3 regions of the Sphingopyxis sp. EG6 genome follow, and region 1 is predicted to be linked to each of the others. Evidence: predicted binding sites of a transcription regulator. Region 1 holds the regulator's gene; each other region holds the start of a gene.

Region 1 (2,264 bases):
GTCGTCGAGGCCGCGCTCGCGCCGATCGCGCTGTTCCATTTCCACAAGGCGGGCCTCTATGGCGCGCTCGCCAATGTGGTCGCGATCCCGCTGACGACCTTTGTCATCATGCCCGCCGAAGCCTTGGCGCTGCTGTTCGACAGCATCGGTATTGGCGCGCCTTTCTGGTGGATTGCCGAAGAAGCCCTTAACGCACTGATTGGATTGGCGCATTGGGTGGCCTCTGCCCCAGGCGCCGTCGCTACGCTACCTGTGTTTCCGCCATGGGGTTTTGCGATCACGGTGTTCGGCGGGTTGTGGTTTCTGCTCTGGCAAACGCGCTGGCGCCGGGCGGGGCTGATCCCGGTAGCGATCGGCATGGCGGCGCTGCTCGCCCAGCCGCGTCCCGATCTGTTGGTGACCGGCGATGGCAAGCATATCGCCGCGGCGCTGCCCGATGGCGGCTATGCGCTGCTGCGCGACCGTGCGGGCGATTATGTTCGTGATACGCTGTCCGAGGCGGCGGGGATCGATACGCCGCTGGCGGCGCTGGCCGAGCTCGACCATGTCGAATGCAATCGCGATTTCTGCCGCTGGAGTCACGGTGAGGGCGCAGCGCGGCGCGTCATCCTGGCATCGCGCGGGCGTGATCGGATCGAGGGCGCCGATATGGCCGCCGCCTGCGCCGCCGCTGATGTCGTGATCAGCGACCGCTGGTTACCGCGCGAGTGCGCCGGACGCTGGATGACGATTGATCGCGACAGCCTGGCCGAAACCGGCGGGCTGGCGCTCTATCTGGGCGACCGACCCACCGCGGTCGCCACGCTGCGCGCGGGCGACGGGCATCCGTGGCGCCGCCCGCAACAGCTTAGTGGTAACGACGAAGCAATCCCGACAAGCGCCCTTGCACGATGACGCGCTCGGCGGGGTAGCGCTGCGGTTCGTAGGCGCTGTTCGCGGGATCGAGCCGGATCATCGGGCCTTCGCGGCGGAAAAATTTGAGCGTCGCGTCCTGCCCGTCGACGAGCGCAACGACGATGTCGCCCTCGCGCGCGGTGCTGGCTTTCTGGATCAGTGCGTAGTCGCCGTCGAAAATCCCGGCCTCGACCATCGAGTCGCCCGACACTTCGAGCGCATAATGTTCGCCCGCGCCGAGCAGCGCGGCGGGCACGGCGAGATTGTTGTAATCCTCGAATGCTTCGATCGGGACGCCCGCGGCGATCTTGCCGTGCAGCGGCACCTCGACGATGTCGTTCGCGGCGATCGGGCGCATCGCGGGAGCGGGCTTGCGCAGCGGGACGACATTGTCGCGATCATTGCCCACGGCGGGCTTGCTGCCTTCGGGGAGTTTGATCACCTCGAGCGCGCGGGCGCGGTTGGGCAGGCGGCGGAGGAAGCCCCTTTCTTCCAAGGCACTTATCAGGCGATGTATACCCGATTTCGACTTCAGTCCGAGCGCTTCCTTCATCTCCTCGAACGACGGCGAAATGCCGCCCGCATCAAGCTTTTGCTGAATGAAGTGAAGCAGTTCATGCTGCTTGGCGGTCAACATCGATCATCCTCCGTCGGGACCAGAACCGGACATAATGAGAACGATAGTGGAACAGAGCGGAACTTGTCAAGCGATGACGATATAATCCGCCATGGCGCCCGCCTCGCGCGGCGGGGCCGCGATCTCGCGGATCAGCAGCGCGTTGGCGGCGGCGAGCGGCGACGTCCTGCCGCTGTCCTGGCCGATCAGCGGGGTGAGACGGCCCCTCTCGAGTCGCGCACGCAGATAGTCGCGGCGCGCGCCGCCGCCGTCCAACGCGATTGCGAGCGGCGCTTGGTGGATCGCAGGCAAGGGATCGCGCGCGCCGGCGAGATGGCGGACGAGGGGAAGAAGGAACAAAGTCGCGGTGACGAACGCCGACGACGGGTTGCCGGGCAGGCCGAGCAGCAGGGCGTCGCCGATCGTTCCGGCGATCAACGGCTTGCCGGGGCGCATCGCGATCTTCCAGAAATCGATGGTCCCGCCCGCGTCCGCCAGCGCGCCGCGGACATGATCATGATCGCCGACCGACGCGCCGCCGACGGTGACGATGACGTCGTGACGTCGCGCCAACTCTTTCAAAAGCTTGGCAAGTATCGCGCGGTCGTCGCGGACGTGATGCGGCAGGCTGACGATAGCGGGTTCGCCTGCGAGCATCGCGGCGAGCATCGGGCTGTTGCTGTCGGGGATCTGGCCCGGGGCGAGCGGTCGCCCCGCTTGGACGAGTTCGTCTCCCGTGGTCAGGATCGCAACG
Region 2 (2,264 bases), 120 kb from region 1:
GGCAACACTCTCGTTCAGGAAGAGACCTCCCGTACCAAAAGACATCCGATATTTTGAGCTGCTCGTTTTTCGGATCATCGGTTGGCTCCCCCCGCGTTATGAGCCACCACCTGGTCCGCGTTCAAAAGAACAATTTGCTGATCTTGAGGTGGCCGAGCCGACGGGTCCGTGTCGAGCCCAAGGCGCTTTAGTGCGTAGTACAGGAGCGCGCGCTTGACCGGAATCGTCGCCCTGCCCCGATCCATGGCGTAATCGAGTTCGATTGCCTTTCGTTGACCAACGCTAAGATCGGGGTGGGGGGCGATGATAAGGTCAACGTCACAATGCCAATCGACATCTCGCGAAGCTGCGGCATCGGAAGCCTTGCTCGCCCGCGTTTCACCGATGCGGGACAGGACGAAGTCCTTGAATTCACCGCTACGGACGCAGTGGGCCCGGGCGTGCCATCTGAACCCGTCAAAGACCAAGGCATGCGGCGCGATCCAGCGCCAGGACGGATCCGGCGAGGACATCGATTGATAAAGGACTTCGAGTGCTTCCTTGCGCTTGATCGCGGTCACGACCGCCCGGAGAATGGGGGCAGACACACCGCGGGCAGGTGTTGGCGCGCAAGCAAACCCCGGAACGCTGCCGATCCAGGCATCGTCAGGAGTAATGATCCCGTCAGATATCGACCGGATCTGGGTGAGATACCGCTCGGCGTCAGGCTTATGGAAGATTGGCTTGAAGGAAGAGCTTCGCACATAGGTCCGGGCGCTCTTGTCGTAGACCATGTTGGTCTCGGCCAGGCCCAGATATCTGTTGAGATCGGCTGACGCCTGATTGATCGAAACCCCGAATGTCTCGACGATGTCGCTTCGGTTTACGTGGCCTTCCCAGAACAACCGGAATTCGATGAATTCCAGCCTGCTCTCGACCCCTCTTCGTAATCCTGATTCGACGTCCATGCCCCGTAGCCCCCACAAAAGCTGGACTGACCAGTTTCTGTATGGGCACACCTACTGGACGGATGTAATTAAAGCAATGCGAATCTAATCCGCCAACACGTCAACATGATCCGAGCGCGTGGATGCAACTCCCTCTGTAGACGCGAGAAAATTAAGGACACGTTGCGTTGTCTCGCGCCTGGGTCGACGCCCTCCGCGCAGATCCTGCACGAAACGGGGGTCCCCGACGGCCTGCCTACCAAACATGCTGGCCTTCGTACCACTTCGCGCCAAATAGCCCTCGATCTGGTCCAGGAGCTCCATCGCCTTCGACTCGCTTTCCGCTTGTGTTCTTGTTCTGTTCTTATTAGGAAGGCTTCCTAGAGTCTAGGATCGAATTTCCTAGACGGATGCGATAGGACCTGCAGCGATGGAAGATGCACGCAAAGCCCTGGACGATCTGATCCAGCAACGAGGCTGTAATTACTCCTCGATCTCCCGCCTTCTTGGACGCAACGCGGCCTACATCCAGCAATACATCCGTCGCGGCAGTCCCCGGCAACTGGACGAGCAGGACCGCTCCGTGCTCGCCCGCTTCTTCGGAGTAGACGAGAAGATCCTCGGTGCGCCCGAGCGGCGATCCGGCCCGGTCGTCGAACTGGTCCATGTCCCGGTTCTCGATGTCGAAGCCTCGGCAGGGCACGGCGCTTTGGCCGAAATGGAATCCAAATGCGCGCAGTTCGGGTTCGACGAGAAGTGGCTGCGCCGTCTGACCGCAAGCAAGGCGACGAGCCTTTCGATCATCGCCGTGCACGGGGATTCGATGGAGCCAACGCTGCATGACGGCGATGAAGTCATGGTCGATCTCAACGATGGACAGTCGCGGCTGCGCGACGGGATCTATGTGCTGCGCATGGACGACATGCTCAGCGTCAAGCGGGTCGCAATCGAGCCGCAAGGCAAGCGGGTCTCGGTGCTCAGCGACAATCCGGCCTATCCCAGTTGGCGCGGACTGGAGAAGCGGACGATCAATATTGTCGGCCGCGTGCTTTGGTTCGGCCGCGCGCTTCGCTAGGTAGCTCGCCAATGCTTGCCCTCCTCGCTGCCTCGATCGTCGCTGCCGGCCAGACCTTTACCTGCACACCCACGCATATCTGGGATGGCGACGGGCCCATATGGTGCGCCGAAGGCCCCCATGTCCGCATCGCCGGGATTGCAGCGCGCGAAATGGACGGAACATGCCGGACCAACCAGCCCTGCCCCGACGCGTCGGCTATTGAAGCGCGCGACGCGCTCGTCGATCTTCTTGGCGGCCCTCGAGGGACCATCTCGACAGGG
Region 3 (2,264 bases), 170 kb from region 1:
CCCGCGACAACGCCTTCAACGGTCACTGTATATCCAATGAAGTCCTCACGAACATCATCGCCTTCGATAATCCAGACATCGTCAGAAGTGGTAGTCAGGATCATTCCGCGTCTGCCACCGCTTAGCGTTCCTGACACTCGTATCCGACCCGCGCTCACAACGTCCCCCGTTCAAAAACGCCAATGGCGCAGCACTTCGCGCACATAGGCCGGCGTCTCGCCATTGCGAGGAATACCGCCTGCGCGCTCGACGGCTCCTGGACCTGCGTTGTAGGCAGCGAGGGCCAGATGAACCACCCCGAACTTGTCCAGCATCTGGCGTAGGTATCGGGCCGCACCCAAGATGTTCGCCTTGGGATCGAAGCGATTTGAAACGCCAAGGTCCCGCGCTGTCCCTGGCATCAATTGGCCCAAACCTGCGGCGCCAGCCTTGCTGACGGCCATGGGATTATATCGTGATTCCGTCCATACAAGAGCGTCGAGAAGGCCGCTTGGTAGCGAGTATTGAGCCTCAGCAGCGTAAACATGAGGAAGGTAGCTTGCCCGACGGAAGCCCGATGGCGCGCTGTCTTGGGGCTTTGGATATCGATAGGGCAGATAGGTTCGACCCGCATCGGTAGCCGGCGGCTCGGACGAGGCCGTTGGAGGCTTTCTCCAAATGCCATGTTCGACGAGACGAAAGCCATCGGTTCCTTCTGCAACGCGGAAGCCGTCGGTCGTCAACTCCGAGGCAACTGTCATCTGAGGGGCTTCCGACTCCTGCGCGTGGGCGGGGAGGACGAACCCAAGTCCTGCTGTTGCTACTGCGGCTACTGCCGATTTCAGTCTCATTCCCGAATCCTTTAGTGGTCGAATCGGGAAAGAACATATATAGAACATCTGATGTAGGAAAATGAAACGTCAGCGACGCAGAGCGGAGGCTGCGCGGGTGGAGGCACGTTACGATGGAGATGCCCCCATGCGCCAACACCGATCATCCCAATTCCAAGGCGGGCAATTGGAAACCCGCGCGCGCAAGATAGTCGAGCAGTTGGGCGGTGTTTGGTCGCGTTCGCGCGGAATGTGCTGCTGCCCGGCCCACGACGACCGCACTCCTTCGCTAAGCATCACACTCGGAAAGCGCGCAATCCTCGTTCATTGCTTTGCCGGCTGCACGAACGAGGCAGTGATAGAAGCCATGGCCGGGCTCGGAATACGAATTGCGGACCTGTTCGATGGCACGAGTGGTCCGATCGTGGCCGAACCGCGCGAGGAAGTCGCCAATCGGAATGCGCTGAGGCTCTGGCGTGAGGCGTCGACCATCGCTGGCAGCCCCGCCGAGAAGTACCTCGTGTCCAGAGGCATCACGATTTCTTCGCCGGAGCTGCGTTTCCACCCGCGTATGCCGCTGGGGCCAAAGGGTGCTGTCCGGTTTCTACCCGCGATGGTGGCGGCCGTGCGCAATGATGCCGGAATTCGGGCGCTGCACCGCTCCTTCCTTGACCTGGACAAAACCAGCTTGGCTTCTTTCGATCAGCCCAGGCGTGCGTTAGGTAGACCCGGTTCTGGCGCGGTGCGTTTCGCGTACCCGGATGGCGGACGCCTTGGCCTCGCAGAAGGAAACGAAACGGCCCTCTCAGCGATGCAAATGTTCAATGTTCCCTGCTGGGCGACGCTGGGAAACGAACGCTTCGGCTTGGCCACAATCCCGGAATCTGTGCGCCAGCTGTATCTCTTTGTCGACAATGATGCGGGCGGGCGCCTTGCCGAAGAGCGTGCGCGAGATGCCTACGCTTGCGAAGGGCGGCTGATTGTCACCAGGCGTCCGGAGCTAACCGGCGACGACTGGAATGATGTGCTCATGCGCTCAGTCCGAGCTGCGGTCTGAATGTCGGTGAGAGGAAAGCGGGCTTGAGGCCTTTTGAGGCCCCCGGGCGGATCCATCCGAACGGACACCCGGACAAACCCAGGGCCTCTTCAGGAGGTCTCTCATGTCACACGCAAATACCGCTTTTGCATTCTCCGATCCCGCCGAGCCGAAAGTGTTGGCGGCGGCGAGGGCACTGGCCGCGCGGCTCGCTGCCGATCAAGCAATTTCACGGCTCACTGTGAATACAACAATGGCAGATCACTTCGGCGGTAGCGACGCCGAAGGACGCTGGTCCATACGCGATGCCCATGCCGCACTTGAATTGGCGCAGGTGCTATTCTTGGCGCAGGCAACTGAATTATCTCTCACGATGCCATCCAGCGCTGCCGATGAGGCTTTCACGCGCCTTGAAGGTC

Evidence for each region. The regulator LexA, encoded in region 1, represses DNA repair genes until DNA is damaged. The targets are predictions, from matches to a motif close to GTTCCNCNCTTGTTCT.
Region 2: the regulator LexA is predicted to act here: its motif matches at 1,271-1,286, upstream of SPYCW_RS09860 (S24 family peptidase).
Region 3: the regulator LexA is predicted to act here: its motif matches at 861-876, upstream of SPYCW_RS10140 (DUF7146 domain-containing protein).

What each region holds. Positions count from the first base shown of each region.
Region 1 covers NZ_AP017603.1:1,890,291-1,892,554, reverse strand. Annotated here, with positions in the region: gene SPYCW_RS09280 (ComEC/Rec2 family competence protein) at 1-894, shown strand, start outside; gene lexA (transcriptional repressor LexA) at 848-1,531, opposite strand; gene SPYCW_RS09270 (molybdopterin molybdotransferase MoeA) at 1,598-2,264, opposite strand, start outside.
Region 2 covers NZ_AP017603.1:2,012,356-2,014,619, forward strand. Annotated here, with positions in the region: gene SPYCW_RS09845 (BrxA family protein) at 1-78, opposite strand, end outside; gene SPYCW_RS09850 (WYL domain-containing protein) at 75-947, opposite strand; gene SPYCW_RS09860 (S24 family peptidase) at 1,357-2,001, shown strand; gene SPYCW_RS19290 (thermonuclease family protein) at 2,013-2,264, shown strand, end outside.
Region 3 covers NZ_AP017603.1:2,064,697-2,066,960, reverse strand. Annotated here, with positions in the region: gene SPYCW_RS18990 (DUF5818 domain-containing protein) at 1-137, opposite strand, end outside; gene SPYCW_RS10145 (lytic transglycosylase domain-containing protein) at 171-830, opposite strand; gene SPYCW_RS10140 (DUF7146 domain-containing protein) at 958-1,866, shown strand; gene SPYCW_RS10135 (bifunctional class I SAM-dependent methyltransferase/DEAD/DEAH box helicase) at 1,970-2,264, shown strand, end outside.